2 regions of the Cytobacillus sp. T106 genome follow, and region 2 is predicted to be linked to the other one. Evidence: a T-box and tRNA genes for the amino acid it is inferred to sense, from the RefSeq annotation. Region 2 holds a T-box; the other holds one or more tRNA genes.
The links. A T-box is a leader RNA that pairs with one kind of tRNA and senses whether it is charged. The one in region 2 lies ahead of leuS (leucine--tRNA ligase), so its partner is inferred to be a tRNA-Leu.
Positions count from the first base shown of each region.

Region 1: it encodes a tRNA-Leu, which carries the amino acid that the T-box ahead of leuS (leucine--tRNA ligase) is inferred to sense. The anticodon was not compared.

Region 1 is NZ_JBEUMK010000006.1:2,703-18,389, reverse strand. Features, by position in the region: gene ABU165_RS12680 (YjiH family protein) at 1-98, opposite strand, end outside; gene ABU165_RS12675 (agmatinase family protein) at 112-1,104, opposite strand; gene hutI (imidazolonepropionase) at 1,106-2,368, opposite strand; gene hutU (urocanate hydratase) at 2,365-4,041, opposite strand; gene ABU165_RS12660 (response regulator transcription factor) at 4,181-5,647, opposite strand; gene ABU165_RS12655 (aromatic acid exporter family protein) at 5,806-6,894, shown strand; tRNA gene ABU165_RS12650 (tRNA-Leu) at 6,968-7,050, shown strand; gene ABU165_RS12645 (SGNH/GDSL hydrolase family protein) at 7,141-7,884, opposite strand; gene ABU165_RS12640 (DUF2188 domain-containing protein) at 8,007-8,270, opposite strand; gene ABU165_RS12635 (hypothetical protein) at 8,386-8,694, opposite strand; gene ABU165_RS12630 (MFS transporter) at 8,892-10,112, opposite strand; gene ABU165_RS12625 (fused response regulator/phosphatase) at 10,405-11,619, shown strand; gene ABU165_RS12620 (CheR family methyltransferase) at 11,788-12,579, opposite strand; gene ABU165_RS12615 (sensor histidine kinase) at 12,644-15,442, opposite strand; gene ABU165_RS12610 (H-type small acid-soluble spore protein) at 15,587-15,687, opposite strand, start outside.
Region 2 is NZ_JBEUMK010000001.1:50,588-66,274, forward strand. Features, by position in the region: gene asnB (asparagine synthase (glutamine-hydrolyzing)) at 1-373, shown strand, start outside; gene ABU165_RS00315 (C39 family peptidase) at 370-1,245, opposite strand; gene ABU165_RS00320 (gamma carbonic anhydrase) at 1,364-1,876, opposite strand; gene ABU165_RS00325 (alpha/beta hydrolase) at 2,044-2,847, shown strand; gene ABU165_RS00330 (tetraprenyl-beta-curcumene synthase family protein) at 2,859-3,950, shown strand; gene mnmM (tRNA 5-(aminomethyl)-2-thiouridylate-methyltransferase MnmM) at 4,095-4,667, opposite strand; gene mnmL (tRNA modification radical SAM protein MnmL/YtqA) at 4,769-5,740, opposite strand; gene ABU165_RS00345 (YtzC family protein) at 6,088-6,351, shown strand; gene ABU165_RS00350 (hypothetical protein) at 6,364-6,546, shown strand; gene ABU165_RS00355 (alpha/beta fold hydrolase) at 6,586-7,389, opposite strand; gene ABU165_RS00360 (MDR family MFS transporter) at 7,635-8,822, shown strand; gene ABU165_RS00365 (sigma-54 interaction domain-containing protein) at 9,285-10,649, shown strand; gene ABU165_RS00370 (GntP family permease) at 10,971-12,290, shown strand; gene ABU165_RS00375 (3-hydroxybutyrate dehydrogenase) at 12,354-13,130, shown strand; T-box leader at 13,308-13,526, shown strand; gene leuS (leucine--tRNA ligase) at 13,626-15,687, shown strand, end outside.

The DNA.
Region 1 (15,687 bases), on a different contig from region 2:
ATGAACGCGCCTATGAAACTGTAAACGAAGAATTTCCACATAAATGGCGTTTTGATGCTTATGTCTGTACCGGGCTGTTTTGGCAGATTGGTTTCCATATCAATCGCTCCCTTAACAGTGAATGTTCAATCCTTCTTTCCGCATTGTGCAGCCGGTCATAAATTGCAGCCAGGCATAGACACCCGCTTTTACCGTTTCTGACACGTTGGAATCCTTTGTCGGGTCAAGACAGACAAAGTCAATATGCAAAACATGCGGACATTTGCCAATTTCGAGCAGGACATCAAACAGTTCGCCAGGCATCATACCGCCCGGAGTTGACGCAGGCACGCCCGGGGCTGCGGAGATGTCCAGAACATCCATATCCACTGTTACATAAACACGGTCTGTCCTGGCTGCCAAATCTTCCAGAGACTCCTGCACTGTTTGGATCAGCCCTTGCCTCCGGGCATTCTTCATGGTCACCATCCGGATCTTGTGTTCTTTTGCATATTGAACCAGCGGCCTTGCATTGAAATAGCCATGAAGTCCGATATTGACTATATCTTCCCCCTTCACAGCACCGCCATCGATAAGCTGGCGGATCGGTGTGCCATTCGCAGGCCCGAGCTCCTTCGGGTCCCTTACATCCAGATGGGTATCCAGCTGAAGGATCCCAATCCTTTCGTCAGGAAAAGCTTCCTTAATTCCGCGGACAGAGCAGGCAGTGACTGAATGGTCCCCGCCGATCAGGCAGCTGACAGATTCAGGGAAGCCTTTTGCCAGTGAACAGGCTGTCTCCTGAATACGGCTATGGGAAAGGGGGATATCAGTTGTATGCATAAGTACATCTCCTGCATCAGCAGCAGTTAAAGAGGTCAAATCGATATCTTCATCAAGATTATAGGCTGCGTATCCTTTCCACATTTTCCTGAATTCATCCGGGTATAAGGATGCACCTGAAACACTGATGGATGATCTTGATAAGGGTGCTCCATAAATGATGACATTGGGTTCCCCTTCTGTCTGTTCCAGCGGACGGATCCATTGATGGACGAATTCAGGGGAGCTGCCTTCAGCCGTATTCCAGGACCAGCCGGGTTTCGTCAGCCAGCGAGTCTCCATCCTAGCCCACCACCTTTATGCCTTTTTTCCAGACGGAATGGACATGATTGACCCCGAACAAATATTGCAGTTCCCGGTAGTCCTTCACATTCCACAAGACAATATCTGCCTGCTTGCCTTCTTCCAATGATCCTATCCGGTCTTCTCTCCTGATGGCGCATGCTGCATTATAGGTTGCAGCTGTCAATGCCTCTGCCGGCGTCATCCTCATCAGGATACAGGCAAGATTCATGACGAGGGGCATGGATGTTGTCGGCGATGAACCAGGATTGCAGTCTGTTGAGATTGCTACAGGCACCCCTCTGTCAATCATCATCCGCCCTTTGGCAGCTTCCTCCCGCAAATAAAGAGCCGTTGCCGGCAGCAGGCAGGCAATTGTACCTGCCTTTGCCATCGCCTCAATGCCAGCTTCCGAAGCCTTCAGCAGATGTTCTGCCGAAACAGCTCCCACCTTGGCAGCCAGCTCTGCGCCGCCATAGGACTCAATCTCATCTGCGTGTATCTTAGGAAGCAGCCCGAACTTTTTCCCGGCCTCAAGAATCCGCTCTGCCTGTTCAGGAGTATAGACTCCCACTTCGCAGAATACATCATTGAACTCTGCGAGCTTTTCAGCAGACACCTCCGGCAGCATCACTTCAATAATATAATCAACGAACTCATCTTCCCTTCCTTTGTATTCCGGCGGCACTGCATGTGCCCCCATGAAGGTCGGGACAATATCAACATGATGCTGTTCATTCAGTTTTTTCATCGTCCGCAGCTGCTTCAGCTCGGTTTCCAGCTCCATTCCATAACCGCTTTTTCCTTCTACTGTTGTAACTCCATGAGCAAGGAAGGAATCAAGGCGGACAGCAGTCTGCTCCAGCAGCTCCTCTTCCGATGCCTCCCTTGTCATTCTAGCTGTTGCGTGGATTCCGCCGCCGCTGTTCATGATATCCATATAGCTGGCACCTTCCAAGCGCATTTCAAACTCCTGTTCCCGGCTGCCGCCATATGCTGCATGAGTGTGGGGATCGATCAGTCCCGGAGTGACAAGCCGGCCGGAAGCGTCAATAATCTCTGCATCCTTCAGGATGGCAGCATATTTTTTTTCGATTTCCCCTGCTGAAGCTGCTGCCAAAATATTATTGCCCTTGATCAATAAGCTTCCGTTTTCAATCAGTCCGAGCTCTGACATATCACTTTTTGAGCGCGGACCTTTCACGCCTGAGGCGAGAGTCGCAAGCTGAGAGGCATTTTTAATCCATAAGATCCTGCTGCTCATGCCTGGTCACTCCCCTTATCAAGCATTGGCATTCTAATACCTTTTTCTCTCGCAGTTTTCTTTGCCAATTCATATCCAGCATCAGCATGACGGACAACTCCCATGCCGGGATCAGTAGTGAGCACCCTTTCAAGGCGCTTTTCAGCTTCCTTCGTGCCATCTGCAACTATGACTACACCCGAATGCTGGGAGTAGCCCATCCCGACTCCGCCTCCATGGTGAAGGGAGACCCAAGTAGCGCCGCCAACTGCATTGATGAGCGCATTGAGAATCGGCCAATCTGAAACAGCATCAGACCCGTCCAGCATGGATTCGGTTTCACGGTTCGGAGAAGCGACCGAACCTGAATCCAAATGGTCCCTGCCGATTACTACCGGTGCACTCAGTTCCCCGCTCGCGACCATATCATTAAGAATCTTGCCGAATCTGGCTCTTTCTCCGTAGCCAAGCCAGCATATGCGGGATGGGAGCCCCTGAAACTGGATTTTTTCCTGAGCCATCCTGATCCAATTGCATAAATGCTCATTATCGCTGAACTCTCTCAGGATAGCCCGGTCGGTTTTAAAAATATCCTCAGGATCTCCTGAAAGAGCCGCCCACCTGAAAGGTCCTTTTCCTTCACAAAACTGCGGCCGGATATAGGCAGGCACGAACCCGGGGAAAGCAAAAGCGTTTTCCACCCCTTCATCTTTTGCCACCTGGCGGATATTGTTTCCATAGTCAAAAGTAATCGTGCCATTTTCCATCATATCGAGCATAGCCCTTACATGATCTGCCATGGAAGATTTTGACCTTCTGACATATTCCCCGGGGTTCCCTGATCTCAGCTCCTCAGCTTCACTAATAGTCATGCCGGCAGGGATATAGCCATTCAGCGGGTCATGGGCAGAAGTTTGATCTGTCAGGACGTCAGGCATGAAATTCCTTTGCAGCATTTCCGGTAGGATTTCAGCAGCATTTCCTAAAAGACCGATGGACAGTGCTTTTCCTTCCTGCTTTGCCTGCACAGCCAGGGAAATGGCATCCTCCAATGAATCCGTTTTCATATCCGTGTAGCCTGTTTCAATCCTTCGGTCAATTCTTGTCTCATCCACTTCTATCCCGATGCAGACACCGCCATTCATCGTAACAGCGAGCGGCTGGGCCCCGCCCATGCCCCCGAGGCCTGCTGTTACAGTAATAGTGCCTTTAAGGGAACCTCCAAAATGCTGATTTGACAGCTCGGCAAAAGTCTCATATGTCCCCTGTACAATTCCCTGGGAACCAATGTAAATCCAGCTTCCGGCGGTCATCTGCCCGTACATCATAAGGCCCTTGCGGTCAAGCTCATGAAAAGTTTCCCAATTGGCATATGCCGGCACGAGGTTAGAATTGGCAATCAATACACGCGGAGCATCACTATGCGACTTAAAGACGGCTACGGGTTTGCCTGATTGGACAAGGAGGGTTTCGTCATTTTCCAGCTTCTTTAGCGTCTCTACTATAGCATCAAAGCTCTCCCAGTTTCTGGCCGCTTTCCCGATCCCCCCGTAGACGACCAGCTTATCAGGCATTTCTGCTACATCCGGATCCAGATTATTCATTAGCATCCTCAAGGCAGCTTCCTGCTGCCAGCCTTTTGTATTCAGTTGGTTCCCCCGGTATCTTTTCACTCTCTCAGCAGCTGTTTCCATCACTATTCCCTCCTGTTATAGTTTCTTTCATTTTACTTCTGGCCAGGAGGAAATTAATTTATAATCTGTTGATATTTTTACAAATGATTGCAGTTCAAAGATACTGAGGTAGACATAATTATGATGAATTTCAAAAATTTCAATTATACTTAGTTTTCCGCCTATAGGAAGCGGGTGTGGAAGATGCAATGGATTTAAACTTGGACGAAAAATAAGAGGGATGTGAATAGCCACACATAGCCGCAATTCTTTCAATTGGCAGATCTGTCTCAATCAGAAGCCGCTTTGCCTCACGGATCCTGATCTGGTGAAGCCTCTCGCGGAAGGTCAGTCCTTTCTCGGCAGCAAACCGCCGGCTCAATGTACTTTTATGTATTCCCAGGGATTCCGCACAATCTGATAAATTCCAGCCCTCGTTCCAGTAATTTGACTCTATTAGTTCTTCGGCTATTTCAACAGCCGGGACAGGATCAATAGCTTTGCGGCTATATTCCTCAAAAAGCCTGGCCGCAAATTTCTCCAGTTCATTGACAATCTCATGGATGGTCGGCGAATGGACAATCTTCTGAAAAACACGGTGGTAATTTTCCTCCAATATATCCGACTGCAGCTGATAGGTTTTCATATATCTTCTCGCCTGAGCAAGCACACTTGTCAGCCGGACCCTCACCAGCTCTGGATCAGGATATGGGGATTCAAGGGCAAGGAACTCCCTTTCACACCACAACCGAATGGCTTTTACGTCTCTTTTTTCAAGCATTTCTATCCATTCCCTCTGCTCGACCGGTGTCAGGAGAGGGTCCATTTCCTTTGTTAAAGACGGATGATTTTCTGAAATGATAATGTCATAGCCTTCAAAGAAGATCAGTTTGGTCAGCATCCGTACATGCTGGTAGGTATCCTTCAGTGATTGTGGTTTCCTGGTTTGATATACGATAACAGCAAGCGGGACAGGAAAGCTTTTTTTCCAAACCGCCATGAATGAGTGGAACTCGTCCAATGCCTCTCCTCCATATGGTGAAGTGCGGACAAATAGGACGAACTCTGACAAGGCGAACACTTGGCCGGCTTTAGCCGCAGTGCGGCTGCTCAATAAGCTGTATAATGACTCAAGCGCTGAGCTGTCAGGCGTCAGGAAAGCAGCCATGGTCAGACCCCTCTCCTCCTCCCCATTTGTGACAAACAAATCCGGATAGCCGGGTTCCTGTAATTGCGCTTGTCCGGCTTGCCCCTGCTCCGGCGAGTTCCTCAGCTCATACCTGATCTGCTGGACAGCCCTGATCAGTTCTGAAGAAGAAAAGGGCCTGAACAGCACATCCTCTCCCCTGTATTTAAGTGCGCGGTAGGCTGTCTGAAAAATCCTTTCAGAGGATATCCCCAGCCAGCATAATCTTTTACTCTTGAATTCTTCCGCTTCTTCGCCGGAGAATTGTTCCCAGCTGTCCATATTGATAATGACCAGTCCCGGTGAACCGTGTTCGATGGCAGCCAAAAAATCACGAATGTTTTTCCAAACCCTGAGATCTATCCCGCTTAAATGGGATTCCAGCACCCAGCGTATCCCCTGAGCCTCCAGATCATCTTTCGGAACTAAGTGAATGAGCATTGGAGCACTCCCTTCTCTGCCTCTCATGACATTTGCTTTGTATGATTGGACTACTTGCCGGCAATCCGGCTCTTCGTTATTTTCCCCATAGTGCATGGGATTTGCGATATAATATATATATCATGAAAATATCCAACACAGTTAAAGAAGGCAAAAAAATGAAAGCATATCTATTTAATTTTGCAGGCGGGAGGATTGTCAAAACCGGGATTGCTGTTTTTCTAACAGCCTTTATCTGCCATTTGCTGGATTGGCCTGCAATGTTCGCTGTCATAACAGCCATAGTAACAATAGAACCAACAGCTGCTGACTCGATAAGGAAGGCATTCATCCGCCTTCCCGCTTCTGCCATAGGAGCAGGTTTTGCCGTCTTTTTTGCATTTCTGTTCGGAGACAGTCCGTTTTCGTATGCATTCGTTTCCCTTGCAACCATCATTGCCTGCCATAGACTGAGGCTCTATGAGGGCACCGTTGTCGCTGTGCTCACCGGAGCTGCAATGATCTCAACTGTTCACGACCATTACGCAGCTTCTTTTTTCATACGTCTGGGCACAACCTGCACAGGCCTGATCGTCTCTACTTTGGTCAATATCTTTATCATGCCTCCGCAGTATTCTAAGACTATTACATTGGGAATAGACTCAGCTTTCGAAAAGGCTTCCTCTATTTTAATGACGGTATTCACCCATATCTCAGGTTCCCCCCGTGATAAAGCAGGAGTTCTCGAGGATTTCCAGAACCTGTCAAGGGATACGGACAAAATTGAAAAATTGTGCCTGTATCAGAAGGATGAGTGGAGGTTTCACCGTTTTACCCGCAAAGAAATACGGTGCTATAGACTTGAATACAAGAAATTAATTATTCTCCGGCAATTGATTTATCATATTGGCAACCTTGTTTACCTGCCAAAGTCCCGCTTTAGCCTGGATCTGAAAACCAATGCTGCGGCTATCCCGGTAATGGAAACCGTTTCATTCATTTTCAAGGATAAAGGCTTTATGCCGGCTGAGGATTATCTGGAGCAAGTAAATGCGCTCACACAATGGTTCAATGAACAGAAAGAAACATTTGCCCCGGCTGATTTGCAACCGCATCAGCATCATCATATCTCACCTGCGGCTGCGGTTTTATATGAGATCCTCTCGTTGCATGATCTTGCCGAAGAGCTGATCCATATCAGGTCACTTGAGGAGCGGAGTAAAGAGCTGCTTCAGCTGGCAAATGATACAGCCAGTGAAGGCAGATAATTTTTTAAAAAAAATATAAAAAAATAGTGTACAAACATAATTATTATGCTATAATAAATTCAGTTGCTAGTAAGCGGTTGTGGCGGAATGGCAGACGCGCTAGATTCAGGTTCTAGTGGGGGCAACCCCGTGGAGGTTCAAGTCCTCTCAGCCGCATAAAAGATTCACTAAGTAAAGCGATTTGCAGATGCAAATCGCTTTTTTCTATTCTTACAATAAAAATAAAGGCCAGCCCACGGGCTGCCCTTATTTTTCTGTTACAGAAGTTAAATGCATAGTATCCATATTGCCGGACTGCATAAAGGCTGCAAGATAATTGTAAATCTCTGCCCCAAGGATTTTGTAACCCCATTCGGTCAAATGGATTCCATCGGCCGAAATTAATTCTGCCAGGTCACCCGCCTGTTTTAATGCAGATCTTACATCGATTTTCAACACATTCAGTTCATCCGCAATTTTATTCAGACTCTGATTATATTTTCCATGCCAGTGCTCTATCCCGCCAACTCTGCATATCCAGCCGCTGATCTGTGAACTGAACTTGCCTGAAATATTCTCGTAATAGCGGACCGGATCAAGCGGAGGCAGGGTCAGGAGAATGGGAGTGATCCCGCTGTCCTTTACTTTCTCTATCATATATCTTAGATTGTCTGCATATTTGTCCAGCGGAACTGAAGCCCTATGTTCGCCGCCCGGATTTTGCGCGACCTCTTCCCATGAAAAATTGCAGTCATTGCCGCCAATGCTGATGATGGCAAAATCAGGTTTCTCATCAGTAACATCCCGTTCAAGCCTTGACAGCAGAAGATTCGAATTATCATTAAAGACACCTTTGTTCAACACTTCAATATGCAGTCCCGCTTCACCTGCACTATTATTTTTGAATAGCTCCTGGAGAACCGCTGGATAATTCTTTTTTAAGATTCTCAGCCGCCCTTTTAGGTAGGACACTCCGCGGGTTAGACTATCACCAAAGCAAACTATTTTCATGATGGACACCCTCTGTATTTCAAACTTTATTTTAGAATAGCATATTAGCCCGTTTAAAACGAATACGGTGTTCGGGCATTCCTCAAAAAAAAGGCTCAGCCAGGGGCTGAAGCCTTAAATCCTTATTGGCGGTAATTCTCCTGGTCCTCTATCCTTCCTTCATCATTATGGATAATAGCCATTGTCCCCGCTTCCTTCGCCATTTCCTTTGCCTTGTCCACAGCTTCGGACTTGGAGCCTGTTGTCAATTCCGGCTCATCTTCGCCTTCCTTTTTTACAGCCCAGCCTTCTTCATCATTTGGCACAACATGGAAATTCGCTTCATCTGTCCCTGCACGATCCTGGAAATACTGATTGCGGTCATCGCTGTTTTTATTATCTGCCATATGATCAGCCTCTTTCATTTAAATTTTTTATCCACTACACTATTACCCTTTCATTTTTGAAAAAAACACAGCCGGCACTATTCCGTCAAAAGAAAAAAGCCAATCAAAAGACTGGCTACTTCTTTTCGACACGGATCAATCCGTCCCTCATATTGTCTTTCTCAAAATAACAGACTACTGTATCCTCTTTTTTTATGATGATGTTCTGATCCAGGTCATCCAGTGTAAAAGAAATGCCCAATCCATCAGCAGACTTCCCATAGTATGTCCCTTCTTCAACCTTGGTAATTTTATATTCAAAAGAAACATAGTCTTTTTTCTCTTCTACGTTGGCATTTGTCTTTTTTGCATCGAAATCGAATGAGGAAATCAATACAAATAAAACAGCAGACAGCAGTGATAAAAGAATTAATCTTTTAGCCATATGTATCCCCCCATGGACATAGTTTAAGCATCAGAAATTTTCAGATTGACGCATTCTGCTTTTCTTTTCCCTGATTTCCTGCTGCCAAAACCATAATGATGAATTTTGAAGTTTTTATCATACTGCTGTTCCTGCCTGAAGGAAAGTGTCAAAAGACATAGCAGTGCCTATTTTTATAACAAAAAAAACTGGGCCTGCTATTGCAGTGCTCCAGCTTTTCCATTTTTACCTGTATCCTCTTTTTTAAGAAATATAAGATACATGATCATTGATAGCAATACTGATATTGCTGCAGTTAAATAAATGCTGCCATAGCCGAACCAGTGGCTGATCTGCCCGAATGCCATTGCTCCAATCCCTACACCAAGATCAAAGAAAGAAAAGAATGTTGCGTTGGCCATTCCCCTCCTGTTCCTTGGTGCCTGTTCAATCGACCATGCCTGCAGAGCAGGCTGCACACTTCCAAATCCGAATCCATAGAGCACTGCAGCGAGATATAAAATGCCGGTGCCCGGCAGCCATGAAAGCAGGACCATAGCGATTAATATCAGAAGAGCGCCTGGTACAAATATAGCTTTATGTCCCTTTAAATCATAAACCTTCCCGGCAAAGGTCCTTGTCAGCATAATGGATAGAGCATAAATAAGGAAATACCATTGAATTCCGCCGATGCCCTTTTGAGCTGTATAGAGCGGGAGGAAGGAAGCAATGCCCCCAAAAGTGACAGTAATAAAAAACAGCAGGACGGATGGTTTCAAGGCGCTTTTCTCATAAAAGTCCCATTTTACCGGAGTTGCAGCGGCCTGGCTTTCTTCTACTTTTTTATAGCGTATCCGTGATGAAAGTAAAAGAGCGGCACCGCCAAGAGCAGCACAAATTAAAAACAGCTGCTTGAATGTCAGTATTCCTGCAAGGGTGAGTCCCAGCGAAGGTCCAAGAGCAAGGGCGATATTGCCTGAAAGGCCATAATAGCCCATACCCTCCCCCCTCCTTTTAGGCGGAATCAGGTCACTTGCAATTGTCCCGGAAGCAGTAGTGGAAAATCCCCAGCCCACGCCCTGGATAATCCGTAATAGAAATAAAAATATGATTCCCGGTACGAACCCGAATGCTCCCACTGCAAGAATAAAAATAAAAAGGCCGAGCAAGTAAACCCAGCGCCTTCCTTTTGTTTCAAGAGCATGGCCGGCATAGGGCCTGAGAAGCAGGGCAGAAAATGTGAAAATACCGACCACGAATCCAATCAGCTGGTCGTTGCCTCCAAGCTCTTCGACAAATAAAGGGATGGTAGGCAATGTCATCTGAAAGCCTAAAAACACAAAAAAATTGGCAATGCAGATCAAGACAAAATCCCTTGTCCAAATTTTATCTGCACCTGAATCCTGCCGGAGATCCACTTTGCTATTTTCTTCATCCATAAATGGTTCTCCTCTCTATGTAAAAATCACCCTTTATTTTACAGCAATCATGAGCAGCTGCCTAATAAACGGCCTTTCTATTTTATATTTTGTACAGCAGCATGAAACTATAACGGAAATTCCGGGAAAATATGTTTAGCAGCCGGAAAAGACGGGTATATAATGCGGAACGGTTTCCTGAACCGCTGTCATACATAATACTTTTACAGGTAATTGCTTCCCCGGCCTGTCTGAATTAAAACTGTTTTATGAGGAGCTGAAAATGCTCCCTTTCCTAAAGGAGATAGTGAGAATGTCAATTTTAATAGTGGATGACAACCAGGTGAATTTGTTTGTAGTTGAAAAAATTCTCAGGAATGCCGGCTATGAAGACTACCGGTCATTTACCTCGGCTAAAGACCTGTTCAAGCACTTGGAAAACGCGGGGCCCGCTTTTGCCCAAAACACCGCGGATGTCATCCTGATGGATATTATGATGCCTGAAATGGACGGGATCGAAGCATGCAGGCGCCTCCAGGAGAATCCGCTGTACCGTGACATCCCTGTCATATTTGTCACCGCCCTTGAGGATTCCCAAAAGGTAGCAGAGGCACTGGATGTAGGCGGCATTGACTACATAACAAAGCCTATCAATAAAGTGGAGCTTGCAGCCAGATTAAGAGTAGCTTTAAGGCTTAAGGAAGAAAAAGATTGGCATAAAGAGCACGAAAAGAAAATAAGGGATGAATTGGATCTTGCTCAGCAGGTCCAGCATAATCTTTTGAGCGAAATGGTTCAGGAGGATCACATACATATTAATGCTTCCTATATTCCGGCTTTTAAACTGGCAGGAGATATGTATTATTGGCATAAGATTGATGAGAACAGGTATGCTGCCATTGTTTTGGATATGATGGGGCATGGCATTTCAGCCTCCCTTGTCTGCATGTTCATCTCTTCTGTCCTGAGGGACGTTATCAGGAATTTCAGCGAGCCTGAAAGAGTAATCAAAGAGCTGAATAAATGGATGGTTATGCTTGAGAAAAAAAAGAGCGGACTCCACTACTATTTTACAGCTGTATACCTGGTGATCGATACAAAGAAAAAAACAGTAGAATACGTTAATGCCGGGCATCCGCCATGCTTTGCCCTTGTGGATGGTCGGGAGACAGTTCCAATGAAAAAAGGAAGCTGCGCCATTGGCTTTTGGGAAAACATAAAAGTCGAAAAATCTATCATTGAATACGAAAAGAGCATTCAAATCCTTTTATATACCGACGGGGTGATGGAAGCCATTGAACGGAAGTTTGAGGATGGCATTCCCTTGCTGGCAGAGGCTGCGGGCAGGAAATGGGACAAAGAAACAATTGATGCGCCCATTAATCTTGTCATCCCAAAAGAGCTCCAAGCATGCCAGCCGGACGATATGTGTGTCGTCATGATCCAAGCCAAGGCGGAAAGCGAACAGGTGCTGAAGCATCCGGCCATTGAAGCCGCACAGAAATATTCTGCTGCCGGGCTTGCTTAGAGAGATGCAGACTGGCCAGCAGGGCTGCACCCAATAAATTACCATGGGTTGCAGCAAAATGTCCTGTCCTGTCCCAAAACTATGTAAAATATCAAATGGAAGGGCGGAACCATCATTGGTTCCGCCCTTCTTATTCTGAATTTCTGCCTAACGATTCAGGCAATCTCCTTACTTTTTCGTATATAATCTCTCTTTGCCATCAAACTCCGCATAATTTTCCTTTGAACGTCCGATTCTCAGCGTTTCTTTGTTTCCAAGTCCCAGGAACCCGCCAACAGAAAGACTCTCATGAAATAGGTCAAGGACATCCTGCTGCAAATGAGGTGTAAAATAAATCATTACATTTCTGCAGATGATGACATGAAACTCATTGAAAGAGCCGTCAGTCACCAGGTTATGCTGGGCAAATATCACATTTTTTACAAGCTCCCGGTGAAAATAGGCATTGAATTCGTCAGTAGAATAATATTCTGAAAAAGCCCTCTTCCCTCCCGCCTGGATGTAATTCTTAGTATAAGTCTGCATCCTGGCAAGGGAAAATGTCCCGCTCTCTGCCTGTTTTAAAACATTTTCGTTTATATCGGTCGCATAAATCCTGGTTTTGCTGCCAAGTCCCTCTTCTTCCATTAATATTGCCATAGAATATGCTTCTTCCCCTGTAGCACAGCCTGCATGCCATATCCGGATTTCCGGGAGAGCTCTGAGACGGGGTACAACCTTTTCACGAAAAGCTCTAAAAAAGGACGGGTCCCGGAACATTTCTGTCACACTGATGGATAAATCGTCCAATATTCTATTAATGAAGCCTGGATAGTGCAGGACTTTCTCAGTGAGCCTGCTGATTGTCGGAATCTGCTCCAGCCTCATTCTATGCTGTATCCTTCTTTCCACAGAGGAGCGCATATATTGGCGGTAATCATAGCCGGAAATCAGGTAGACCGCCTCAAGGAGCAGATCCATCTCAATTTTTTCCCGTTCGTCCGCCTTAAGCACATCCTTTTTCACACATATGCCCCTTTCCAATTTACTTTGAAGCTTTTGTCAGCCACACCCGCATGACGGACAGGAGCTGATCAAGCTTCAGGGGCTTGCTGATATAATCGGATGCACCTGCATCCAGACATTTCTGCTTGTCCCCTTTCATCGCTTTTGCAGTCAATGCAATGATCGGCATTTGTTCAAGTCCATCCATGGATCTCAGCCGCTGCATTGTTTCATACCCATCCATAACAGGCATCATAATATCCATCAGAATAATGTCAATATCCCTTTTCTGCCCGACCATTTCCAGGCATTCCTGCCCGTTCTGCACTGTGGTAACTTCCATGCCCTCAGCTTTAAGCGCTTTTTCAAGCGCATAGATATTGCGGTTGTCATCATCACATATTAGCACAGATTTATTCTTAAAGATATGACGGATTTCCTTTGAAATTCCCGCAGGAACTTCCGGTTCCTCCACACCCGTGTCTGTAATTGTTTCTTCTGCGGCAGCCGAAGCGGCTATTTCGAGGTGTGCTGCAGTATGCTGTTCTTCCTCAAGGCCATTAGGAAGGCTAGGTATAAACAGTGTAAAGGTACTTCCCTTCCCTTCCTCGCTATCCACGAATATCCAGCCTCCCAAAAGCTTTGCAAATTCCCTGCATATGGAAAGGCCAAGCCCTGTGCCTCCGTATTTCCTTACAGATGCACCATCTCCCTGCTGAAATGCTTCAAAGATGATCGACTGCTTGCTTTCAGGAATGCCTATTCCTGTATCAGACACTTTTATCTCTGTCCAAAAATCAGTTTTTGATTTTAAAGGCAGATTTTTTGTCTTTTCAGGATCAGCAAGATTTACTTCGATCGAAACAGAGCCCTTCTCTGTGAATTTAAAGCTGTTAGAAAGCAGGTTCTTGATAATCTGCTGGAATCTTTGCTGATCAGTATACATGATTCCGGGAAGGTCTTCAGCAATTGAAATATTAAAGTCCAGATTCTTCTTTTGTGCAAGGTGGCTGAAATTATATTCCAGATAAGAAGGCAATTCGCTCAAATTCATCTCTTCAAAGAGCATATCCAGCTTTCCGGCCTCAATCTTAGATAAGTCCAGGATGTCATTAATGAGAGAAAGCAGGTCTTTTCCTGATGAGTGGATTACTTTAGCTACTTCCTTTTGCTCCTCAGGTATCTCTTCACCCTGCCCCTCTGACAGCATTTCTGACAACAGCAGGATGCTGTTCAGCGGGGTTCTGAGCTCGTGCGACATATTGGCCAGGAATTCAGATTTATATTTTGAGCTCAATAACAGCTGTTCTGCTTTTTCTTCAATATCCTTATTGGCCTGCTGCAGATCCCGGGATTTTTTTTCTGCATCTCTTGTTCTTTCTTCAAGCTGTTCATTGATCATCCTAAGCTCTTCCGATTGCGACTGCAGCTCTTCTGACTGGACCTGAAGTTCCTCAGACTGAGTCTGGAGCTCTTCTGACTGTACTTGGAGCTCTTCTGTCATCATCTGGGATTCTTTTAACAGCCGCTCGATTTCCATTCTTCCGAGCACACTGTTGACTGTAATACCGAGCGTATCCAGCAGCTGTGTCAGAAGCTTCTCTTCAAGAGCTGTGAACTCCCTGATGGAAGCAAACTCTACGACTGCAGTGACATTCCCTTCAAACAGGACCGGGGCAATCAGTATGCTTTTAGGCTTCATTTCCCCAAGTCCGGAACTGACAAGAGAGTAGTCGTCGGGAATCTCCTTCAGCACCCTGGTCCGCTTATCCAAGGCTGCCTGTCCGATGAGTCCTTCGCCAAGGTAGAATTCCTCCCTGCCAGCATCTTTTCCATCTCCCGCATAGCTCGCCTGCTTAAGGAACTTCATGTCCCTGCCTTCGCCATTGCGCAAATAAAACGCCCCGGCAGAAGCATCCAGAATAACAGCTGCTTCTGCTATAAATTTTTCTCCCAGCGTCCTGATATCCGTTATATCCTGGTACATCGTAGCGATGTCTGCAATATTCGTCTGCAGCCAATTTTGTTCAGATATATGTTTCGTATAGTCTTTTTCTTTTAAACTATAGTCTTCAAGCGATGCAGCCATCTCATTGAAAGCAAGACCGATTTCGCCTATTTCATCCTTTGTATTAATTTCTACCCTGGGAAGGGAAGAAAGATCGGCATAATTCACCCGGGATATGACATTGATTATCTTTTTCAGGCTCATGGATGTGCTTCTAATCACCCAGAAAGCCGCTGCCACGACAGCAGTAAGACAAAGGATGGACCCTGCTATAATGCTGATTATCATTTGATCATATGTATCACGCGACTTCTCCACTGAAGCACCCATCAGGCTTTCCTGAAAAGCACTGAAGTCAGATAAGTCTTCACTAAGGCTGTCTCTCTGCTCCTGACGGCTTTCCATAAGCCTCCGCAAATCTGCTGCAGGTACATCACCATCCAGCGCCCTTATCAGATCATCCTCTGTGTTGATCAAGGCGGAGTATTCAATCTGGATCTGCGTGAGCAGATCCCGTGCCTCCTCACGATTGAGGCGGTCCTCAAGAAATGCTATGCCCTGCAGAATTGCGTTTCTGTTTTCCTCAATTCTCTCTTTGCTTTCCGCATCGGCAGCCTTTTCACTGTTAATCAGCTGCAGAATCACCTGGTCAGACTGGGTAAATCCCTGCCTGATTTCACCAGCTGTTTTAACTTTTTCATATCTGTCCTCAGTGATTTCCCTAAGGTTGCTTCTCATCCCATTCATAAAATAAACTGTCAAGAATAGGATCGCTGCCACAAATAGCATAATGATCCCAAAACCCAGGAACTGTTTCTTTCTAAAACTCATAATTTCCCCCCTAATTCAGCACTGAATGCCTATAAATAGAAAAGCGGACAGAATCCGACCTCTTTTTATACCCTTTCTTTTATGTTTCAAACATCTTTTTAAGAAAAAAATAAAAAAACCGCTCACTTTTGAGCGGCGTCCATCTTATTTTTCCAGTAATTCTCCAATTTCTACTGTCGACCTTTCTTCAAGCGGACCTCTCAAATGTACTGTTGCAGTCCGGCCATCTTCATTGAGGCTGTCAA
Region 2 (15,687 bases):
GATTCCGACAAACCTGAAAACGGCCAATGGAACGACCAAATATATTTTGAGAAAAGCGGCGGAGGGCGTTGTGCCTGACCATGTGCTAACCCGCAAAAAGCTTGGCTTCCCTGTCCCGATCCGCCACTGGCTGAAGGACGAGATGAACGGATGGGCAAAAAAAATAATCCGCGAAAGCAGCACGGATCATTTGCTTAATAAAGACTATATTCTGAAGCTTCTTGAAGACCACTGCCAGGATAAAGCAGACAACAGCAGGAAAATCTGGACTGTGCTCATGTTTATGCTCTGGCATGATGTGTATGTCGAAAAGAAATATTCATTTGAAAAGGAACTGATCAGCGAACCATCCTTTCAGCCTATGAAAGGCTAGCGGGAAAGATAGGTAATTGCCTGTCTTCCCATCTGCACCCAGGCTTCTTCAAAGCCATCAATGGGTGCTTTTTTATTTTTCTCTCCTGTGAGCGGATCGTTAAAATATACGTATCCAGAATCATATCCTGTAATCAGGACAGAATGCTCTTTATAAGTGATCTTAACCGGCCCGCTAGGCGTCTCCCATGTCTGAAAATAATCCGGAGCCAATTTCTGATAGGCCGTGTTCGTAATCACCCAGACAGGCTGTCCATCTGATAGATGCGTTTTCAGCTCTGTAAAATCAGAACCGGTCAAATCAATTATTTCGCCGGGCAGGTACTTTTCGGCCAGATCCTTGACCGGCTTGTGGTATACACCAAGACCTGGCCCATCAAGGGAATACATGTCACCGATGAAGCCGTCGTTCGGATGGCCGTAATATACTTTGCCATTCTCCTTTTTGTAGGGAGTCGGTTCTTTTTCTATTTCCTTTGCGAGCGTCATTTTATCTGCCTGAACCCCGGCATGCTGCAGCAGCATGCTGAGACTAGTAACCTCGCAGCCCCGCGGAAGCTCAGGGAGCTGATGCAGAACAGGGGCGTCAAGCAGCACCTCATCCTTGATTTTTATGATAGGCCGGTCAAGTGTCTTGTCCAAAAAGGAACTCGCCGATGTCAAAGGAGATTTGATCCAGGACTTGATCCGGTCTGCAATACCGCCTGGCGAACCTGGCTGATTATGGTCAATGGCTATTGCCCCTGCAAGGAGTACAGCGATGAAGATAAATAGAATAAAAGGGCTGAAGAGACGCTTTCCTTTCTTTGCTTTTAAAAGAAGTGAAAGAAAAAAGATCAGCAGCAATAGAATAACAATAAAGAGATAATTCATTTGCACCACCTTGTGTTATCGTGTTCCAGCCCATTCAGCCGCTTTTGGCTGATAAGCATAAGTTTTTTCCAATAGGGTAACTATAAAGTAACTAGCCTGTCCGTTATGCAGCCGCCTTCTAGTCTTTGAGCGACTTATAATACTGGCCCTTTTCGGCATATTCGCGGCTGATCCGTTCCATATCCTTAATATCCTCTTCTGTCAGTTCCCTGATTACCTTTGCTGGCCTTCCGAATGCAAGTGTATTGGGCGGGATCTTCTTGCCTTGAGCTACCAGGCTGCCGGCCCCGATAAAGGCGCCTTCCCCGATTTCGGCATTGTCGAGGATGATAGACCCCATGCCGACCAGCGCTTTTTTGCGGATGATGCAGCTGTGAAGGATGACCTGGTGTCCGATGGTCGCTTCATCTTCAATGATTAACGGGTTGCCAGGACTTTGGTGAAGGACGGAATTGTCCTGCACATTTACTTTTTTGCCGATGATTGTCGGGGCTACGTCGCCGCGGATAACCGTATTGAACCAGATGCTGGATTCGTCGCCAATTTCAACATCCCCGGTGATGGTCGCATAATCAGCGATATACGCTGTCGGCGAAATGCGGGGGAATTTCCCTTTATATGGGTAGATCATTTTATACACTCCCTAGTTGTAATAGTTAGATTTTATCATTTTTTGTCAGAGCAAGCCGCCATTTTTTTCAGAAGATTGTACTTTCTGGCGAAGCTGCCATTTGGCAAACAGCTTCAGATTATAGGATAATGCTAGTAGAAAATTTGTGTACTAACAGGAGGAAGACTATGTGGAAATGGGAAGCTGAAGGTGAAGCTAAAGCGGTGATCGTTATGGTCCATGGTGCTATGGAGCATCATCGCCGATACGGCTGGCTTATCGAAATGTGGCGTTTATCCGGTTTTCATGTAATTATGGGCGATCTTCCCGGCCAGGGCATGACAACCAGATCAAGAAGAGGCCATATCGACTCCTTTGATGAATACATATTTGAGATTAAGGACTGGATCCAGGCTGCCTATCAGTTTGAACTGCCGGTATTTCTGCTCGGGCACAGCATGGGAGGCCTGGCGTCAATCAGGCTGCTTCAGGAAGAACGGATGAATCTGGCAGGGATCATCTTGTCCTCGCCATGTCTAGGGCTCATTCAAAAGCCATCCGGTATGCTGAATCTTTTATCTTACGGACTTAATAGAGTGGCGCCGAGCCTCAGGATGAGTTCCGGACTGACGATTGAAATGGCCACAAGAAACAAGGATGTCCAGGAGGCAGATCTGAATGACAGCCTTTATGTGACAAAGGTGTCTGTCAGATGGTACAGGGAGCTGGTCCATGCCATTAAGCTCGCTTTTGAAAATCAGGAAAAGACACAGGATATCCCCATGCTTGTTATGCAGGGAGGGGAGGACAAGATTGTCAATAAAGCGACGGTTAAAAACTGGTTCAATCAGGCGCCCTTGTCTGAAAAAAGGTTCAAGGAATGGCCTAAATGCTATCATGAAATCTTCAATGAACCGGAACGGGAAGAAATTTTCGAATATGCCAAGGACTTTGTCGACAGCCAGCTGAAAACGCTCGGCTACCTTGTATAAGAGGTGTTGAAATGACTGTACCTTCCATGCCAATCCCTTTAATGACAAAGGTATATAAAAAAATCATCCCTGAAGTCCACCGCGAGCTGGCGTACTGGAGGGAAAGGGCCGGGAACATCCCTGATCCTGAGCTTAGAAAGCAGGCGCTGGCAAGCATCGGCCATAAAGCCTTCCACTGCGAGGGAGGCGCCATCATGGCCCTTTTGGCCAAGGACCGGTATAAGGAGGCTGTCCGGTTCATTGTCGCCTATCAGACGGTAAGCGATTATCTGGACAATCTTTGTGACAGAAGCACCTCCCAGGATCCTGCTGATTTCTCCGCCCTTCATGAGGCTATGGAAGATGCCCTTTCCCTGGAGCCGGGATCAGGTGATTACTACCGGGAGCGGCAGGAGAAAGAGGACGGCGGTTATCTCGCAGAATTGGCCGGAGCCTGCCGGGGGATGCTGAGGGGCTGCAGGCATTATGAAAGCATCCGCTCTTATTTGAAGGAGCTTTGCCGCTATTACTCCGATCTGCAGATCCATAAACATGTCTGTCCCGAAGAACGGGTCAATAGGCTGCAAAATTGGCATGCAGAATACAGAGGAATTGTTCCTGAAATGGAGTGGTATGAATTTTCAGCCTGTTCAGGCTCTACACTCGGGATTTTCAGTCTTGTGTCCTGCGCCCTGTCTGATGAATTTGCCGAGGAGGATGCAGCAAAAATCCGCCGCGGCTATTTTCCTTATATCCAGGGACTTCATATCCTCCTCGATTACCTGATCGACCAGGAGGAAGACCTGGAGGGAGGAGATTTGAATTTCTGCTTCTATTATCAGGATGAACAGCAGCTTTTTGCACGATTGCAGCACTTTATTGCCGAGGCGGATAAGCATATTGAAGGCCTGCCGCACAAAAGCTTCCACCGGCTCATCAACAGGGGGCTGCTCGGCATTTATCTCTCCGATGAAAAAGTGCGCAGGCAAAAGCATGTGCGCCGCCTGGCCCGCCATATCATAAAAACAGGCGGTCCGGTCAGCTATTTCTTTTATGTGAATGGAAGGGCCTATCGGACTGTGCAAAAATGGGTGCCCGCTGGATTAGCCAGGCTGCTTTTTTAAAAATTGCATTGTAAAGCGCTGTCTCAGGTCAGCGCTTTTTTTATTGGATAAAAGAGGCATTAAAACCTGCCCGGCCTGCACCCCGAAGTCTTTCCTCCCGTCATTGCAGCGCTAAAACAAAGAAGCCTGCACAGCGGCAGGCTTTCATCTTTTTTCGATGGCTATAATAAAAGGCGGTTTATTGGCCTGGTTGATAAATTGGTATTGCAGGACATGAGCGCGCTCCTGCTCAATGGTTTTAACATATCGCAGGAGATAGTCCCTTTCAACCGCCCCTTCAAAATGTCCATGGTAGATCACCAGGACGATGACAGCTTCTGCTGGCATGACTTCCAGGAGCTGTTCAATTGCAGAAATGGTTGTGCGCGGCCGGGTAACCACAGTTTTGTCGCTTCCCGGCAGATAGCCCAGATTGAAGATGGCCGCAGCAATCTTCTTATGATGGACAGGCGGTATGCATTCCAGGAGCTGTTCGTGGCCGCTGTGGAAAAGGGTTGCGCGCTCTTCCATGCCATGTCCGGATAAGCGGATTCTGCTATTATGTATAGCCTGTTCCTGGATGTCAAACCCATATACCCGCCCATTCGGCCCGACCAGATTGGCCAGGTAAAGGGCATCATGGCCATTGCCAAGAGTGGCGTCTACAACAATATCCCCGGGACTTACCGCTTTCTCAAGGATGGTCCGGGCATAGGGAAGAATTCTCTCAAGTTTCATGACAAACCTCCAATTGCATAACTGTATGTATTATAGGTATAAGCTATTAAGACAAAACAGGCTGCACCGATCGTTTCCGGTGCAGCTGATGCGGACATGACTTACTGTAAAGCACCGGTTTCAGAAGGCTGTGTATAATATTTTCCCTGCCAGCTGCCGCGGCGCTTCATCTCTGCATCAATGGAATTGAGGACATCCCATTTATTGACGCTCCACATAGGGCCAATCATAAGATTGATCGGTCCGTCCCCCGTTATCCGGTGGATAATCATTTCTGGAGGAAGGATTTCAAGCTGATCGCAGACGAGGCGGACATAGTCTTCCTGGGAGAGAAATTCAAGCATCCCTTTCTCATACTGCTTGACCATCGGTGTTCCTTTCAGGAGGTGAAGAAGGTGAATCTTTATTCCCTGAACATCAAGCTTGGACACCTCACGGGCCGTCTCCATCATCATGTCCGGCGTTTCAAGCGGAAGGCCATTGATGATATGCGAACAGACGCGGATGCCATGCCTGCGGAGTTTGCTGACACCGTCAGTATAGCACTGATAATCATGCGCCCTGTTGATCAGCCGGGCAGTACCCTCATGCACTGTCTGCAGGCCAAGCTCTACCCATAGATAAGTTCTTTCGTTCAGTTCAGCCAGATATTCGATAACATCATCTGGAAGGCAGTCCGGGCGTGTCGCTATCGACAGGCCGACAACATCTTCCTGGGCAAGCACCTTTTCGTAGCGCTCCCTCAATACTTCGACAGGTGCATGTGTGTTGGTGAAGGCCTGGAAGTAAGCCATATACTTGCCATCTTTCCATTTATGATGCATCTTCTGCTTGATTTCATTAAATTGGTTTTCCAGATCATCAGCCCGGTTGCCGGCAAAGTCGCCTGAGCCGGCAGCACTGCAGAAAGTACAGCCGCCAAAGGCACGTGTACCGTCCCGGTTCGGGCAGTCAAAACCTCCATCAAGAGCCACTTTGAAGACTTTATGGCCAAAAACCTGGCGAAGATGGTAATTCCACGTATGGTATCTTTTATTGTCTGAGGCAAATGAAAAAGGATTGGCCTGATTCATGTCAGACACCTCCTTTAATGGACGCGGGGCATCCGCTTTTCTATTATGGATTTTACCATAAATTAAATTGAAGGGGCATGCGGTATTTACTTTATTGATTTTGGACTATTCGTCTGAGGCAAAAGTTTACATGCCTTTGAGCTGTGCTGAAAAACTGGCAGATAATTATCTAGCTGAATGAGCCCAAATTCAACAGCACTGTTTAACAGAGCAAAATTGCCAATCAGCTCGATATGGGAGTGGTCTGCCATGATTTCCCGCCTTATGTCTGTGATAGAAATGTCCCCGTGAAACACACTAATAGGGAAGCTTAAAGCTTCTCCACTGATTTATAAGGAGGGTATAAGATGGCTACCCGTCAATCTGTAGAACAATTTCTTCAGCAGTGTGAAGATGCGATAAGAAATGCAAACGAGCAGTACCAGCAGGCAAGCATGCAGGAACACTTCAATAATCATGAATACACAGATGCAATGCAGGGGCTTGAGGTTGCTTTCAATGATATGGCTGATCTTGCCCACAGCGCCAATGCACAGCAGCGGGAGCAGCTCCACAGGATGAGGCTTCAGCTGCAGCAGCTTCAGAACAGCATGACACTGCTCAGGCATTAAGGGGGAAGCATGATGAAAAAACGTTCAAAGCAGAATAATCCGGAACAAAAGACAAGAAACGGCATCAATAACCAGGATATTGAGCTTGGCAGGGATTATGATCCTGTAAAAGAATCAAAAAAGAAATATGAAAAAAATCTCGGGAGCCAGCCCATCAAGTCGAAGCAGCATCCTGAGCCTGAACAGCTTTCATAAAAAGAAGCCGGCTCATCCAGAATGAGCCGGCTTCACCTATTATCCCAGCCTGGCAAGGAAACCTTCAACCGTATGATTGAATAAATCAGCTTCTTCAAGGAAAGGGCAATGGCAGCTGTCTTCAAAGATGACCAGCTCAGAATCAGTGCTGTGCTCCTGTATATATTGGCCAGCCGCGACAGGTATCAGTTTTTCCTCCCGTCCATAACAGAGCAGGGACGGCTTTTTCAGGGTGGGATAGAGCGCACGGTAATCAACGATTGATTGATCAAACAAGATGCTTGAAGCGATCGATTCAGGCATTGCGGTAACAGCATCCATCATCCATTCAAAATCTCTTTCCGCAATGGTTTTTTTGAACATCAGCGGCAGGAATCCGCTCACAAACCCGTGCCTGTTATTTTGAATCTCCTGCATAAAATGGATAAGGGCAGGCATATCAAACGCACCCATTGGAAAATCAGGCCACTTGAAATCAGAAGGCAGTTCATCAACGATGATCGTTCCCTTAAGATGTTCCTCCCCGAACTGCTTAATATACTCCCAGACGACAAAAGCTCCCATTGACCAGCCGGCAAGGACCACATCTTTTAACTCAAGCTTTTCCATAAAGTCATGAAGATCCCTGGCATATGAAGAAATGGTATGGCCGGAGTGCGGCTTGCCTGATTTCCCATGCCCCCTCATATCGACGGCAATGGTTCTCGCCCCGGAAATCCTTCCGAGCTGCTTTCTGAAAAAAGCGCTGCTCATCCAGACGCCATGTATGACAATGACCGGTGTCCCGGTTCCTGAATCCTCATAATACAGTTCAAGGTAATCGCTGATGGCTGCCCTTGGCATGAAAACTCCTCCTTTATTTTTAGATGGAAAATGAATATAAACCCACATGCTATACACGCTTTCCGCCTGTTATCCATTGAGAAAAACAGCTGCTGGGCAGGACGATATTTTCTTCTGTTTATTTTTATTCAATCCCTGGAAAGTTTAGGCGAAAAAACATGAAACTTTTCTATTGCAGGGAAGGGTAAAAACCACTAGAATTGTTTTGGTGTTCGAAATATTATTTAAGCAAAGGAGCGTTTTTCATGCCTCGTGCCCTCTGGCTTTTAATTATAGGGATGGCGGTGAATGTAACAGGCTCTTCTTTTTTGTGGCCTCTTAATGCCATTTACATTCACGACCATCTGGGCAAGTCGCTGTCGGTTGCGGGGATTGTGCTGATGCTCAATTCTGCAGCCAGTGTTGCCGGAAATTTATACGGCGGATATCTTTTTGATAAAATCGGGGGATATAAATCGATCCTCCTTGGAATAGGCATTACAGTATTAGCTCTCACAGGCCTTACCATCTGGCATGGATGGCCGCATTATGTGATCTTCCTGACTGTCATCGGATTCGGATCCGGGATTGTTTTTCCATCCATGTATGCCATGGCCGGTTCGGTCTGGAAGGAAGGCGGGAGGAAATCGTTCAACGCCATTTATGTAGCTCAGAATCTGGGTGTCGCGGTTGGAGCAGCTCTTGGAGGGCTTGTCGCCTCATATTCCTTCCAATTGATTTTTCTTGCGAATGCACTGATGTATATCATTTTCCTTTTGATAGCTGTCTTTGGGTATAAAGGGATCCAGACGATTTCCGGAAACCAGACATCTGTCCTGAAAGAAAACAAAAGGATCAAGAACCATGCCAAGCTGTACGCATTATTGATCCTTTGTGCCGGCTATCTGTTGTGCTGGGTCGGCTATGTCCAGTGGCAGTCCACGATTGCGGCTTATACACAGGAAATTAATATTTCCCTGAAGCAATACAGCCTGCTGTGGACAATCAATGGAGCACTTATCGTCCTTGGACAGCCGTTTTTAAATGTAATTCTGAAAAAAATCGGCAAGAATCTGAAGACACAGATCATTACCGGGATCATCATATTCATCGTTTCATTTGCCCTGGCAGCTTCTGCTGAGCAATTCTCTGCATTCATTGCTTCCATGGTCATTCTCACAATCGGTGAAATGCTCATTTGGCCGGCTGTGCCGACTATCGCCAATGATCTTGCCCCAAAAGGGCGGGAAGGTTTCTACCAGGGAATCGTCAACAGTACGGCGACCGGCGGCCGGATGATCGGGCCGCTTCTTGGAGGAATCCTTGTAGATTTAAATGGGATGGGCATGCTGTTCTCCGTATTGATCGGACTGCTGGTCATTTCCATCTTTACAACCATCATGTATGATAAAAAGCTAAAACAGTCGGAAGAAATGACTGTTCGTGCATCCTAAGCGCCGGATTCCGGCGCTTTTTATTTGGTTGTGCTATTCCATGTTTCACCCACATTTCTGACATTCAATCTGTCCAATTGTTCTGTGAAGTATTTATTTACAAAGGCAGGCGATAAGATGGGGGGAAATTTTACTTGAATTCTTCCAAAGCGGTTCTAACTGCCATCAAAGTTTAAATAAACCTGTTCATTGCAGTGCAAGGCACGTAGACTCCTGCGGGATTGCAGCGGCAATGCTGAGACCCCGCAGCGCGCAGCGCGAGGAGGCTCAGCGTCGCCCCGCGGAAAGCGAAGTGCCTGGAACGGAAATGAACAGACTGCATGACTGCGCCAACCCTTCTTTTAGAGAAGGGTATACAAAAGGAAATGCCAAACCAGCTTGTCCCAATTTTTTATCCTCCCTCCTTTATTATCAGAAAAATGTGATAAAATTCAAGTAAGATTAGAGTTAAGGGAGAAGCAGATGAATAAAACATTAATGGAGCTTCCATACGAGATCCTGGAAACGATTGTTGAAAATGCTTTCGGCTGGCTGGTAGTGGTCGATAAGGAAGGCAAAATCATCTATATCAACCGCAATTATTGCGAATTTATCGGCTGTGAACGCGATGAAGTAATCGGCCGGGATGTGACCGGAGTGATCGAAAATACAAGAATGCATATCGTTGCCTCGACCGGGAAAGAAGAAGTGGCAGATCTGCAGTATATAAAAGGGAATTATATGATTGCCAACAGGATGCCGATCATGTCAGGAGGAGAAATCATCGGCGCATTCGGAACCGTCTTTTTCCGCGATACACAGGAATGGATGAAGATGAACAGCCATGTCAAAAGCCTGCTGAATAAAATCCAGCATTATATCCAGCATATCGACAGCGGGGTGAAATACAGCCTCGAGGATATTTTGGGGAAATCAAAGCAGATTGCCAGCCTGAAGGAAAAAGTCAAAATGATCGCTTCCAGCGATATATCCATTCTGATCAGGGGTGAAAGCGGGACAGGAAAAGAGCTTTTTGCCCACAGCATTCATCAGCTCAGCGCCAGGAGCCATCAGCCTTTTGTCAAAATTAATTGCGGTGCGATACCGGAGCATCTCCTTGAATCCGAGCTTTTTGGATATGAGGAAGGAGCCTTTACCGGGGCGAAAAAGGGCGGGAAAAAAGGGAAGTTCCAGCTGGCGCATGGTGGGACTTTATTTTTGGACGAAATCGGCGATATGCCGCTCAATATGCAGGTTAAGCTTCTTCGCGTCCTTCAGGAAGGTGAAGTCGAGGCAGTGGGCTCTGTTAAGCCTATCTCAGTCGATGTCCGGATCATCGCCGCGACAAACAGGCCTCTGGAGAAAATGATGGAAGAAAAACGGTTCCGGGAGGATCTGTTTTACAGAATAAATGTAGTTCCGTTTTTCATTCCGCCCATTAGAGAGCGAATGGAAGACCTTGAAGAGCTGGTCGACTATTTTACAGGCAAAATTACTAAAAAGTCAGGAAAGAGAATAACGGGTATTGATGAAGAGGTGCGCCAGATTTTTCAGGCCTACAGCTGGCCGGGAAACATAAGGGAAATAGAAAATGTGATGGAAGCATCCATTTACCTGACCAGTGATGAACGAATCCGGAAAGGGTCTCTTCCAGAATATTTGCGGGAAAGGGCCATTCTCCCGATTGGGACGAGCAAACTGAAGGAAATCCTTGAAGAGACAGAGAAGAGAGTCCTGGCGCAGAGCCTGGAAAAGTATAAAGATGATAAGCTGAAAGCTGCTAAGGTTTTGGGCATCAGCAAGTCGACTTTTTATGAAAAGGTGAAAAAATACGGGCTGGAAATCTAGCAGTCCGGAAAATCGGAAAATATTCCGGTCTTCCGGACTTTTGTTTTTTTTTGAAAAGAAGATAAAGATTTCTCTTGCGTGTTTATTGAAGGCGATTATCTAGTAATCCAGAACCTCCGCAAATTTTATAGGCAAAAACTTTTTTTCCGGAAATCCGGAAAAAAATTCGCAGAATAGCCTCCTTTACCTGCTGCTGCTTATTCGGACACTTGGCACATATCTTGCATTGGAATATGGGCAGACAAAATCTTAAGAAGGGAGGGTGTTATCCATTTAAATGTAAACGGTTTCAAATAAGGAGATAAATAAGGGGGAAAACGAATGCTTAGTATGATTGGATTGGTAGGTGGGCTTGCCCTCCTGATATTCCTGACGATGAGGGGCATGAACCTGCTTGTTGTCGGGCCGCTTTCAGCTCTGTTTGTTGCCGTGTTGAGCGGGATGCCATTATTTCCGCAGCTGGCGGGCGAGGGGGAGGCCAACCTGGTAGGAAATTATATGTCGGGCTTTTCAGGGTTTGTAACATCCTGGTATCTGATGTTCCTGCTTGGCGCCATTTTTGGAAAAGTCATGGAAGACAGCGGTGCAGCCGACAGTGTCGCTGAATTAATTGTTGAAAAGCTGGGAATGAAATACGCTGTCCTTGCAATAGTAGCTTCTTGTGCAGTTTTGACTTATGGTGGCGTGAGTTTGTTCGTTGTAGCTTTCTCCGTTTATCCGATGGCATTGAGCCTTTTTAAGCAGGCCAATCTTCCGCGCCGCTTCATTCCGGCCGCCCTTGCATTTGGGTCGGTCACCTTCACTATGACTTCTGCGGGATCTCCTGAAATCCAGAACTGGATCCCGATCGAACACTTGGGGACATCCCCGTATGCAGGCTGGGAGGTCAGCCTTATTGTCGCAGTCTTTATGATGATCTTCGGCTACTGGTGGCTGAAAAGGATCATTACAAAAGCCGTCAGCAAGGGTGAAACCTTTATTTCCAGGGAAACAGATCCGGTGGCCGAGAAAAAAGAACTTCCGCATCCTGTAATGGGAGTCCTGCCTTTGGCAGTCGTGCTGGTCATTGCCTTTATTTTTCATGACTCACTCGCACAATCCGCACTTATCATTGCTTTATTGGGTGGAGTCATCGCTACTTATCTGCTGAACAGGAAGTACTTCAGGAATTTCTGGAATGCTGTTTCCGAGGGGACGCTTGGAGCGCTTATTGCCATCGGCAATACCGCCGCGGTCGTAGGATTCGGCGGGGTGGCCAAGGCAGTGCCTGCGTTCCAGACAGCGGTCGACTTTATGACAGATATCCCCGGAAGCCCTTTGATCGGAGGAGCAATCGCGGTCAGTGTTATCGCCGGGATGACTGGCTCCGCATCCGGAGGCCAGGTAATCGCCCTGCCGCTGATTGCGCCGCACTATATGGATATGGGAGTCAACCCAGAAGCACTGCACCGTGTAGCGGCCATTTCATCAGGTGCTCTGGATTCCCTGCCGCATAACGGCTATGTGGTTACCACAGTCAGATCCATCTGCGGAGAGACCCACCAGGATGCGTATGGAGCTGTCGGCATTGTGACCGTCATCGTACCTCTGCTCGGCCTGGCATTGGCAATCCTCTTATTCTCGCTTGGACTGGGCATATAACATTTTTCGGAAAGGGAGAGATTTATCCAATCCCTTCCTTTCCTTTATGGAAGGAGAAAAGAAATGGTGCAAGGAAGAACAGTTCTTATCACCGGGGCTGCCCAGGGGATAGGGTATGAGATAGGAAAAAACTTTGCCAGGCAAGGAGCTAATCTTGTCCTGACAGATATTCAGGAAGAACAGGTTGAAAAAGCTGCAGAGCAGCTGAGGGCAGAAGGGTTCAGGGCAGTGGGCCTGAGATGCGATGTGACACTTGAAGAAGAAATCAAAAAGTCCATCCATTCTGCGGTTGAAGAATTTGGGGGATTAGATGTACTAATCAATAATGCGGGACTTCAGCATGTATCCATGATTGAAGATTTTCCGACAGAAACATTTGAGTTTATGCTTAAGGTCATGCTGACGGCTCCTTTCACTGCCATCAAACATAGTCTGCCGATTATGAAAAAACAGGGCTTTGGAAGGATCATCAATATGGCCTCGATCAATGGCCTGGTCGGGTTTGCAGGGAAGGCTGCCTACAACAGCGCCAAGCATGGGGTCATCGGGCTGACAAAAGTAGCTGCCCTTGAAGCTGCGCCCTATGGAATCACCGTGAACAGCATCTGCCCAGGCTATGTGGATACCCCGCTTGTCCGAAATCAGCTGAAGGACCTGGCAGTTACAAGAAAAGTCCCGCTGGAAAAGGTACTCGAAGAAGTACTTTATCCTCTGGTTCCCCAGAAAAGGCTTTTATCAGTAGAAGAAGTTGCCGCCTATGCCCTTTTCCTGGCTGGAGAAGATGCGAGAGGCATAACGGGGCAGGCCGTTGTTATTGACGGGGGATATACAGTGCAATGAAAAGATGCAGACAGCCGGCAAGGCTGCTGCGTCTTTTATTTGCCATCACAAAGAATAGTGAAGCTGTTTGCACGAGAGCACAGCCTTTGCATACATTGAAAAGTATAACTTTTCTAATTGAAGAGCATACTTGCATACAAAGGAGAATTTTAATACAATAGCTTTATATATTTTAAAGCAAAAACTATGATGAGGAATAGTAATGATGTAGTTCCGCTCATTAGAGAGCTGGCGGGAGGTGCAAGCCAGCCGGGACTGTCATGAACTCGCCTTGGAGTTGCAGGTGTGAACCACAGTAATGCCTGCCGTTTTCCGCGTTAAGGATGAATGAAGAGAGCGGCAATGCCGCTAATGTGGGTGGTACCGCGGGAGAATACATATCCTCTCGTCCCTGTTTTGGGATGAGGGGTTTTTTTATGGTCTTTTTCGCTGTAAAGCAGACCGGCAAAACCTTTCCCCAAAAGAAAAATTCATATTATGCAGGAGGAAAGCACAATGAGCTTCAATCACAGGGAGATTGAAAAGAAATGGCAAAAGTCTTGGGAAGCCAATAAAACATTTAAAATGGGCGAGGAAAAGGGAAAAAGCAATTTTTATGCGCTTGATATGTTCCCGTATCCTTCAGGCGCCGGACTTCATGTCGGGCATCCGGAAGGATATACAGCGACAGATATTCTGTCCCGTGTAAAAAGGATGCAGGGCTATAATGTACTCCATCCAATGGGCTGGGATGCTTTCGGGCTTCCGGCAGAACAATATGCCCTGGACACAGGCAATGATCCGGCAGAATTCACGAAGAAAAATATCGATACATTCCGCCGCCAGATCAAATCGCTTGGATTTTCATATGACTGGGACCGGGAAATCAGCACGACGGACCCGGAATATTATAAGTGGACACAATGGATTTTCACTAAGCTGTATGAAAAAGGGCTTGCCTATATTGACGAAGTGGCTGTCAACTGGTGCCCGGCACTTGGAACAGTCCTGGCTAATGAGGAAGTAATCGACGGCAAGAGTGAGCGCGGAGGGCACCCGGTAGAGCGCCGCCCGATGAAGCAGTGGATGCTGAAAATCACGGCTTACGGCGACAGGCTGCTTGAGGATCTGGAAGAGCTTGACTGGCCGGAAAGCCTGAAGGACATGCAAAGGAACTGGATCGGCCGTTCTGAAGGCGCAGAAGTGACCTTCAGCATTGAGAACCATGAAGGGACATTCACCGTCTTTACAACCCGTCCTGATACGCTGTTTGGTGCGACTTATGCGGTGCTTGCACCAGAGCATTCTCTTGTTGAAAGCATTACGGCTGAAGACCGGGTTGAGGCGGTCGAAGCATATCTTGAAAAAGTGAAGAGCAAAAGCGACCTTGAGCGTACAGATCTGGCGAAAGAGAAAACAGGCGTATTTACCGGCGCTTATGCCATCAACCCTGTTAACGGCGAAAAAATGCCGATCTGGATTGCCGACTATGTGCTTGCAAGCTATGGAACCGGGGCCATCATGGCCGTTCCTGCGCATGATGAGCGCGACTATGAGTTTGCGAAGGAATTCAGCCTGCCGATCAAGGAAGTTGTGGCAGGCGGAGATATCGAAAAAGAAGCGTATACAGGCGACGGGGAGCATGTGAACTCCGGATTCCTTGACGGCCTTCAGAAGGAAGAGGCCATTTCCAAAGCGATTGAGTGGCTTGAAGAAAAGGGCATCGGGACGAAGAAAGTAACTTACCGCCTCCGCGACTGGCTGTTCAGCCGCCAGCGCTATTGGGGAGAGCCGATTCCGATCATCCATTGGGAAGACGGCACAATGACTGCTGTACCGGAATCAGAGCTGCCGCTGATGCTTCCGAAAACAACAGAAATCAGACCATCCGGAACAGGAGAATCACCGCTCGCCAATATTGATGAGTGGGTCAATGTGACAGATCCTGAAACAGGCAAAAAAGGGCGCCGTGAGACCAATACAATGCCGCAATGGGCGGGAAGCTGCTGGTATTATCTGCGCTATATCGATCCTAAAAACGAAAATGCGATCGCTGATGCCGACCTGCTGAAAGAATGGCTTCCGGTTGATATTTATATCGGCGGTGCCGAGCATGCGGTTCTGCACTTGCTGTATGCACGCTTCTGGCATAAGTTCCTGTATGATATCGGTGTGGTTTCTACCAAGGAGCCGTTCCAGAAGCTGTTCAACCAGGGGATGATCCTTGGAGAGAACAATGAAAAAATGAGCAAATCAAAAGGCAATGTAGTGAATCCGGATGAAATCGTCGAGTCACATGGGGCCGACACACTGCGCCTGTATGAAATGTTCATGGGGCCGCTCGAAGCCTCTGTTGCCTGGTCAACAAACGGTTTGGACGGAGCCCGCCGCTTCCTTGACCGTGTTTGGAGGCTGCTGATTGACACTGATGGAAACCTGCACAGCAGAATAAAGGATGCAGAGCCGGAATCAAGCCTTGAAAAAGCCTACCATCAGACAGTTAAAAAGGTAACAGAAGACTATGAGGGGCTGCGGTTCAATACAGCCATTTCACAGCTGATGGTATTCATCAATGAAG